Regions from separate parts of the Streptomyces sp. NPDC091376 genome, predicted to be linked through region 2. Evidence: riboswitches for the same ligand, from Rfam matches in the RefSeq annotation. Region 2 holds a riboswitch; the other holds the start of a gene.
The links. Region 2 has a riboswitch for cyclic di-AMP ahead of ACIQMR_RS11155 (peptidoglycan DD-metalloendopeptidase family protein). Riboswitches for the same ligand answer to the same signal wherever they lie in the genome.
Positions count from the first base shown of each region.

Region 1: another riboswitch for cyclic di-AMP. It lies ahead of ACIQMR_RS07715 (M23 family metallopeptidase); the one in region 2 lies ahead of ACIQMR_RS11155 (peptidoglycan DD-metalloendopeptidase family protein).

Region 1 covers NZ_JBIVUF010000002.1:730,537-734,729, reverse strand. The annotation lists gene ACIQMR_RS07720 (PrsW family intramembrane metalloprotease) at 1-952, shown strand, start outside; gene ACIQMR_RS07715 (M23 family metallopeptidase) at 1,264-2,310, opposite strand; cyclic di-AMP (ydaO/yuaA leader) riboswitch at 2,322-2,457, opposite strand; gene ACIQMR_RS07710 (PP2C family protein-serine/threonine phosphatase) at 2,705-3,847, opposite strand; gene ACIQMR_RS07705 (TipAS antibiotic-recognition domain-containing protein) at 4,122-4,193, opposite strand, start outside.
Region 2 covers NZ_JBIVUF010000004.1:237,960-242,152, forward strand. The annotation lists gene ACIQMR_RS11145 (hypothetical protein) at 205-414, shown strand; partial or broken gene ACIQMR_RS11150 (GH36 C-terminal domain-containing protein) at 387-830, shown strand; cyclic di-AMP (ydaO/yuaA leader) riboswitch at 1,340-1,493, shown strand; gene ACIQMR_RS11155 (peptidoglycan DD-metalloendopeptidase family protein) at 1,498-2,511, shown strand; gene ACIQMR_RS11160 (SGNH/GDSL hydrolase family protein) at 2,722-3,513, shown strand; gene ACIQMR_RS11165 (STM4011 family radical SAM protein) at 3,538-4,193, opposite strand, start outside.

The sequences.
Region 1 (4,193 bases), on a different contig from region 2:
CGCGAACTCGTTCGCGACCCAGTGGATAGCCACCGCCACGGCCGACCCCACGCACGCGGACACGATCGGCGCAACCGTCATCGCCCCCGTGGTCGAGGAGAGCGCCAAGGCGACGGCCGTGCTGCTCATCTTCCTCTTCCGAAGACGGGACTTCACCGGCGTCGTCGACGGAGTCGTCGTCGCCGGCTTCACCGCGACCGGCTTCGCCTTCACCGAGAACATCCTGTATCTCGGCACCGCCTTCGGGGAGGACCAGCAGATCGGCGCGTCCGGTTTCGCCTCCGTCACGGCCGCGACGTTCTTCGTGCGGATCGTGATGTCGCCGTTCGCCCATCCGCTCTTCACCGTGCTGACGGGCATCGGCTTCGGCCTCGCCGCCGCCGGCGCACAGCGCCGGAAGTTCCGCAGGACCGTGCTGCCCCTGCTGGGCCTCGTCCTCTCCATCGGCATGCACGCGCTGTGGAACGGCTCAGGGGCTTTCGGCCCGTGGGGCTTCTACGCCGTGTACGCGGCGTTCATGGTGCCGGCCTTCGGCCTGCTGACCTGGCTGGCGGTCTGGACCCGGCAGCGCGAGCTGCGCACGGTCGCGGCCGAACTGCCCGCGTACGCGGCGGCGGGCTGGCTCGCCCCGGCCGAGCCGCACGCCCTGTCCTCCATGCGGGCCCGCACGATGGCCCGTGACATGGCGGGCCGTACGCAAGGCCGGGAGGCCGCCCGCGCCGTCTCCGAGTACGAGGTCTTCGCGACCTCCCTGGCCTTTCTGCGGCACCGGGCCCATCGGGGCGCGGCGGGCACGGACTTCGTCGCTCGTGAGCAGGAGCTGCTCCACCACCTCTGGCAGCGCAGGGACGTGGCGGGCCCCGCCCTGACGTACGCGGCCCGCGCGACGGGCCGGGTCTGGCAGCCGCCCCCGTATCTGGACTACGGGGGCTACAACCCGTACCGCGGCTAGGCCCTTCGGGCCGTCCTCGCGGCATGGCGTCCGGGCACGGCGGACCGGCGACCCAGGCGTCGGGGGGAGTGCGCCAGGGCCGCCGGCGACTTGGGGGAGGACGAGTACGCGTACGCACACGGGTGCGGCCCGGTCCGGCAAGAACCGGAACCGGGCCGCGACCTCGGGCGGCCGGAAGCCGACCCGGAAGAGCACAGAGAGGGAGATGCCTTCACAATCCTTGGCCGGAGAGCCCTCGGACGCAGAGACCCCGGACGCAGAGACCCCGGACGCAGAGGCCCCGGACGCAGAGACCCTTGGCCGGAAGGCCCTCAGACAGAGAGGCCCTTGCCGCGCAGCCACGCCGCCGGGTCCACGCCGTCGCCGCCCGCCGTGTGCACCTCCAGGTGCAGGTGCGGGCCGGTGACGTTGCCGGTGGCGCCAACGCGCCCGATGGTCTCCGACGTGGAGACCTTCTGCCCCACGCCGACGGTCATCGACGACAGGTGGCAGTACCAGACCTCGCTGCCGTCCTCGAGCTCGAGCACGATGCGGTAGCCGTACGAACCGGACCAGCCCGCCGACTTGATGGTCCCGCCGTGAACGGCCTTGACGGGCGTACCGGTCGGGGCCGCGAAGTCGAGACCCGTGTGGTAGCCGGAGGACCACATGGAACCGGACTGCCCGAAGGTGGAGGTGAGCGTGTACGACGAGGTCGGCAGCGAGTAGCTCGCGGCGAGCTTGGCGAGGCGCTCGGCCTCCGCCTTGCGCGCGGCCTCGGCCTCGGCCTTCGCCTTCGCCTCTGCGGCCACTTCGGCGGCCTCGGTCTGCTGCTTCTTCGCCTCGGCGGCTGCCTTCTCCGCGGCGGCCTTCTCGGCGGCCGCCTTCACCTCGGCCTCGGCGGCGGCCTGCTGCTGCTCGGCCTGCTGGAGGATCCGGGCGCGCAGCGCCTCGCCCGCGTCACCGGCGCCCTGGGCGCTGTCCGCCGCCGATTCGGAGGCGGCGAAGGCGGTGAGCGGTGCGTCGTTCCCGGCGTCCTGGTCGGAGTCGTCCGACATGAAGGAGCCCACGCCGGGTAGCGATCCGGGGTCCGGGAGGTTGTCCGTGATGGCGTCGGGGAGCGAGATGGAGACGGCCGGCTTGTCCTGCGCGGTGGCGATGCCGCCCGCGCCGACCGCGGCTATGACGCCGACGCCGAGAACGGTGGAGCTCCGGGCCAGTCCGTTGCGCTGCTTGACGACGCGGTGCCTGCCACGGACCGGACGGACCGATTCCTCGGTCGGGTTCCACTCCTCCGCCCCGGTGGCCGGTGTCCACTGGTCGCTCGGGACCCACTGTGTGGTGGGAGGCTCTTGGAGGGCAGGCTCGTTGGACGCCACGGAGGCGTGCTCCTTTCCTTCCTTCTCGCCTACCGGGTTAGCTGACGGGTTCGGAGCAGGAAGGTCTCCTACGAGCACGATGAAGTGCCCGATTCACCCCAATTGGTGGTTCCCCGGTTCCCTTGCGGAATTCGGCGCATGCGCACGGTGCCGTCTCTTGCGACGGCTGGGACGACCGCGCTGCGTTATCGAACGTTAATAGACACCGAGGTCGGATTCCAAGCCGTTCCCACTGATCGTTAACGACTTTGGCCTGGACTTACCAGCAACAAGAGGATCGAATCGGGCAAGTTGACCAACCCTCGATCCACCCGACTTTCCTGACGGTGTATCAAATGTTATGCGGAGCGGTGTCCTTCGATCACGGTCCGTGGCGCCCCCTCCACCGCACGGGTCACGGGACGACGGGCATCGTCCTGCGCCGCTCCGGCTGGCGCTCCCCCGGCCGCCCGACCGCGAGCAGCGCCATGTCGTCCGTCGACCTGCCGCGCGTATGCCGCCGTACGTCCTCGACGACCGCGTCCAGCAGCTCCTCCGGCCCGGGAAAGATCCGGCCGCTCAGCCGTGTGCGCGGATCGTAGAAAGCACCCTGCCTGTCCCGCGCCTCCGACAGGCCGTCCGTGTAGAGGAGGAGCGTGGCACCGGGCAGGTAGGGGGTCTCGTACGCCCGGTCCGGCCACGCGTCCAGGTCGCCCATGCCGAGCGGCAGGGCACGCTCGGGCGGCTCCAGCACCTCCAGCCCACCGTCCGCGCCCAGCAGCAGCGGCGGCGGATGACCCCGGTTGACGATCCTGACCAGGCCGCTCCCGTGCGGGATCTCCGCGAGCACCGCGGTGGTGAAACCCTCGAACGCGTCGAACCCGGAGCGCCCCGTGCCCGCGCGCGCCAGCGCCCGCTCCAGCCGCTGGGCGACACCCTCCAGCGAGGACTCCTGTTCTGCGGCCTCCCGGAACGCCCCGAGCACCACGGCCACCGCCTCGACCGCGTCCAGCCCCTTCCCCCGTACGTCGCCGACGACCAGCCGCACCCCGTGGGGAGTCTCCTGCACGGCGTACAGGTCTCCCCCGATGAAGGCGTCCCGCTGCGCCGCCTCGTACCGCGCCGCGACCAGGAGCCCGCCGATCCGTTCGTCCGGCGTGGGCAGCACGGCCCGCTGCGCGGCTTCCGCGATGACCCGCGCCGACGCGAGGCGTTCGCCGCTGCGGCGTACGACGTGGTTGATGAAGAGGGCCAGCACGGAGACCGTGAACACGGTCAGCAGCTCCGTCACGGCAGGGATCTCGCCGGCCCTGCTGTTGTAGGCGTGGAGCCCGGCCACCGTGGCGACGGAGGCGACGCCCGTCAGCAGCGTGTAGAGAGCGGAGAAGAAGGGAGCGGCGACCAGTGGCGCCGCGGCGAAGAGAGGCGAGGCGGTGAACGACTCCGGGGTGCCCAGATCGAAGAAGACCCCGGCCACGATCAGCAGCACCGGCAACGCTCCGACGACCTTACGGCCACCGTTGCGCCGCGGTCGTTCGTCGCGTTCTCGTTGCCCCACCAGTGGTCTCCTGCCAGGTCCGCCCGGCTGCGGACGGTACCGCGCCCTCTCCAGGCTGGCCGTAACCGCACCGCACGACGAATCGCCATCGGCCAACCGGACCAGCGGCCGGCGGCTGTGCCATTTTGCCCCTGACCGTGCCGACGTGCCATGCCGTTGTCCGTGTCGATGTGCCATGCCGTTGTGCCACGCCGTCGTCCGTGCTGTCGGCGTGCTGCCGGCCGTGCCGACGTCACCAGGGGGCCCTCCTGGTGACACCCACACGTGGCGCGGCTCAGTCGTCGCTGAGATTGCGCTCCGCGTAGATCGTGATCGCATCGCGGACGAAGACCGCCGTCCCGTCCCC
Region 2 (4,193 bases):
TGTCTGCGGTCGGCGCTGCTCGCCGACAAAGGGGCGCGCTGCTGACCCTACGACATCGATTCCTCAGGCAAGTATCTCGGCCCATGGCCGCAAGGCCGTTGCCCCGCTGATGAATTGCGCCCGATGATGTGCGGACGTGTGCGAATTTGAGGGGTCTGGGTGATCGAGGCGGTTGGTGACGGTCGCATCTGGGTTCTGTCCGGGATGACGAGCAGCTATGCGCTGCTCCTCACCGACCGGGACGAGCTGCTGCATCTGCACTGGGGACCGCGGATCGGCCCGGCCGACGCCGAGGCGCTCGCGGCGGACCCGCTTCCTCCCTCCTGGCCCTCGAGTCGCCGCTCGACGGGCACGAGGAGTATCCCGTCGAGGGCGGCCCCCGGTTCGTCCGGCCCGCGCGCTTCCGGTTCGTGAGCGCCATGGCCGGGGTGCTCGGCATCGGCGGCGACCTCACCGCATGGAGCGAGGACGCGCTGACCGAGGCGCGTGACTGGGTGGAGCTCTACAAGAAGATCAGACCGGTCGTCCAGCACGGCGAGCTGTACCGGCTGCGGCCGCCGGAGGGCGGGCTGAGCGCGGTGCCGTATCCGCGCGGGGACGAGGCCGTCGTACTGGCCTGGCTGCAGGCCCAGTGCCACGGCGAGCGTCCGCCGCGGCTCCCGCTGCGCGGACTCGACCCGTCGGCAGAGTACGGTGCCTGGCCGGCGGAGTACGTGTGCCTGGACACCGGCAGCCTCCACCGTGGCGCCGTCCTCCTCCATCACGGCTTCTCCACCGGCCTCAGCGGTGACCTCGACGCGATGGTCCTCCGCCTGCCCCGCCGGGTCTGACGGGGGCGCCGGGTCTGACGGGACAGCGGGCCTGACGGGACGCCGGGCGGAGGTCCTCGACCGGGTTCGAGGACAACTCGGCCTGTGCCGTGGCGAGTTCCGGGGAGCGTCGGTCGAATTGCCGAATTCACCTGTTGTTCGGAATTGGTTCCACATACGGAAAGGGGCCACCTTTTCGTGGCCGGGCGCGCCATTGGCTGCATTCTGTCGCTAATGGGCGATGTGTCCGGATTGGGTGTTTTTGTATAACGCGCCCCGGTTGAATAGGGGATGGGGATCCGTCCGTGAGCGGGATCATATCCGTGACGTTCTGTGGTGGTGCACCGCGGTCGAACTCCCTTGTTCCCGGGGGAATCGAAGATCCGTAATCCACGCAGCGTGACCGGGAAATGTGCGCTGATATCCGGTAGGGGGATTCCCGGGGGGAATAGACGGCTTGTTCACTTCGACCCGGCTCGCTTACGGTCACCGCAATCCGGTCGGAACGCCCAATCCTGCCGCCGTCCGGAATATCGCACCCACCCACGTGTGGCAGGAGCGGGGGACCCAGGTAGTACGCCGTCCGGAGCCCCGGACGGCTTGGGGTGAAGTCGCGCGAGTCGCGCGGCCGGGCAGCTCCAGCCCGAACCCGACAGCTCACCTCGCAGGCGGCGGAGAGGAATTGGCCATGCCCGGTAAGGGTAAGCATCGTCGTCCGAGGACCAGCCCGTTCACGCGCGGATTCGTCGCCGCGGGAACGGGCGGGGCCGCCATCGCGCTCCCGCTCATGGGCGCCGCCGGTGCGCACGCCGCCGAGAAGTCCGCGCCCGTCGCGATTCCCGAGCAGGTCGCCTCGGTCGCTCACAAGGCCGTCACCCCGCAGGCGCCGCAGGCTCCCAAGGCGCCGAAGCCGTACACGGTCGTGGCCGGTGACTACCTCTCCAAGATCGCCGATGAGCACAACGTCAGCGGCGGCTGGAAGAAGCTGTACGCCGACAATCGCGCCGCCGTCGGTACGGACCCCTCGCTGATCCACCCGGGTCTGAAGCTCGTCCTCGGCGGCAAGGCGAAGGCCCAGGGTGAGGCGAAGGTCCAGCCGAAGCCCGAGCGGAAGGCCGCGGCCCCCGCCAAGAAGGCGCCTGCCGACAAGGCCGCCGCCAAGGCCGAGAAGGCCGTGAAGGCGGAGAAGGTCGTGAAGGCCGAGAAGCCGGCCGCTTCCGTCGAGCGTGCCTCCCGCACCGCCGACCGCGCCGCCGGTGCCGCGGCCGCTCCGGCCGCTGCCCAGGCCCCCGCGCCCTCGGGCTTCTTCGCCCCGGTCACCAGTGGCATCGGCACCGCGTACAAGACCGCCGGTTCCATGTGGTCCAGCGGCTACCACACCGGTGTCGACTTCGTCGCCTCCACGGGTACGTCCGTGAAGTCGGTCGGCCCGGGCACCGTCGTCTCGGCCGGCTGGAGCGGTGCGTACGGCAACGAGGTCGTCATCAAGCACGGCGACGGAACGTACTCGCAGTACGCCCATCTCTCCCAGCTGTCCGTCGCGTCCGGTGACGGTGTCACCGGCGGCCAGCAGATCGGGCTGTCCGGCTCCACCGGCAACTCCTCCGGTCCGCACCTTCACTTCGAGATCCGCACGAGCCCGAGCTACGGCTCGGACATCGACCCGCTGGCCTACCTGCGCCAGCACGGTGTCTCGATCTGACGCGCGTCCCGAACCTGACGCGGCGTCCCGAACCCGACGCCGCGCAACTCCGTCCGCCGGCCCCGCGCAGGGGCCGGCGGACGCCCGCGTCTTTACGGGTCCCCGCCTATTCCCGCTTTGCCGAAAACTGACCTGGTGGTCTATATCACGCCCCGTCAACCCCTCCCTACGGTGGCGTAGGTCACTTCTCACCAGGAAAGATGACTCGACGTGGCAGACGATTCGCGATCAAGAACAAAGGGCTCATTCGGGTCGTACGCGGCGATCGGTGACAGTTTCACCGAGGGGGTCGGAGACGCGGGACCCGGCGGACAGTTCGTCGGATGGGCGGACCGCCTCGCGGTCCTGCTGGACGACCGCGTGCCGGAACACACCTTCCGCTACGCCAATCTCGCCGTACGCGGCAGGCTCCTGGACCAGATCGTCGAGGAACAGGTCCCGCGAGCGAAGGAACTCGCCCCCGATCTGGTGACGTTCTGCGCGGGCGGCAACGACATCATCCGGCCGGGCAGCGACCCGGACGACGTCGCGGAGCGCTTCGAACGGGCGGTCGCCGAACTCGCCGCCTCCGTCGGCACCGTCATGGTGACGACGGGGTTCGACACCCGCGACGTGCCCGTCCTGCGCCATCTGCGCGGCAAGATCGCCACGTACACCGCGCACGTCCGCGCCATCGCCGACCGCTACGACTGCCCCGTCCTCGACCTCTGGTCGCTCAAGTCCGTCCAGGACAGACGTGCCTGGGACGACGACCGGCTGCACCTCTCGGCCGAGGGCCACACGCGTGTGGCACTGCGCGCCGCCCAGGTGCTCGGCCTGGACGTGCCCGCAGACCCGGACCAGCCGTGGCCGCCGCTGCCGCCGCGCGGCACGCTCGAAGTCCGCCGCGACGACATCCAGTGGGCGCGCGAGTACCTCGTGCCATGGATCGGCCGTCGGCTGCGGGGCGAATCGTCCGGTGACCATGTGGAGCCCAAGCGCCCGGACCTGCTTCCGCTCTGAGTTCCATCTCTCCGGGCACGTCTCTTACACGGAGGCGGGGATCCTCTCCAGGACCCCGCCCGCGAACACGTCGTATAGCGGCAGCGACTCCAGATGGACATAGCCGATGTGACAGTCGCACACCGCGAGCGGGCAGGCGCGCGGCCGCAGCGCCGCCCGGTACGAGCCGTCGTAGAGATTGCCCAGCTCGGCCGGGACGAAGTGGCAGCGCCGCACCGTCCCGTCACCGTCGACCGAGATCACCGACTCGCCCGTACGGCACGGCAGACCGGCCGAGCGGTGCGGATGGCGGCTGTACGGGAAGAGCGGGTCGAGCGCCGTCCAGCGGGCGGCCTCCTCGTCCGTGTAGTCACGCCCCTCCGCCGCGTTGACCCACAGATAGACGTGCCCCGGGAGATCGGCCCGCAGCCGGCGGGCGGCCTCAAGATGCTCCTCGAAGCCGACGATCCCGACACTGAACCTGATGCCGCGCGCCGACAGTTCACGGCACTTGCCGAGGAAGCGGTCGTAGGGCGTCTGACCCGGGTGGTACGTGCACCACAGCGCCAGGGTCTCCGGATCGGCTTCCGCCAGCCAGTCCGTACGGCAGCTCAGGTTCGTCTGGACGGCGACGCGGCGGATGTGCGGCAGCCGGGACAGCTCGGCCAGCGTGCGCCGGTACCAGGAGCGCACCAGGCCCT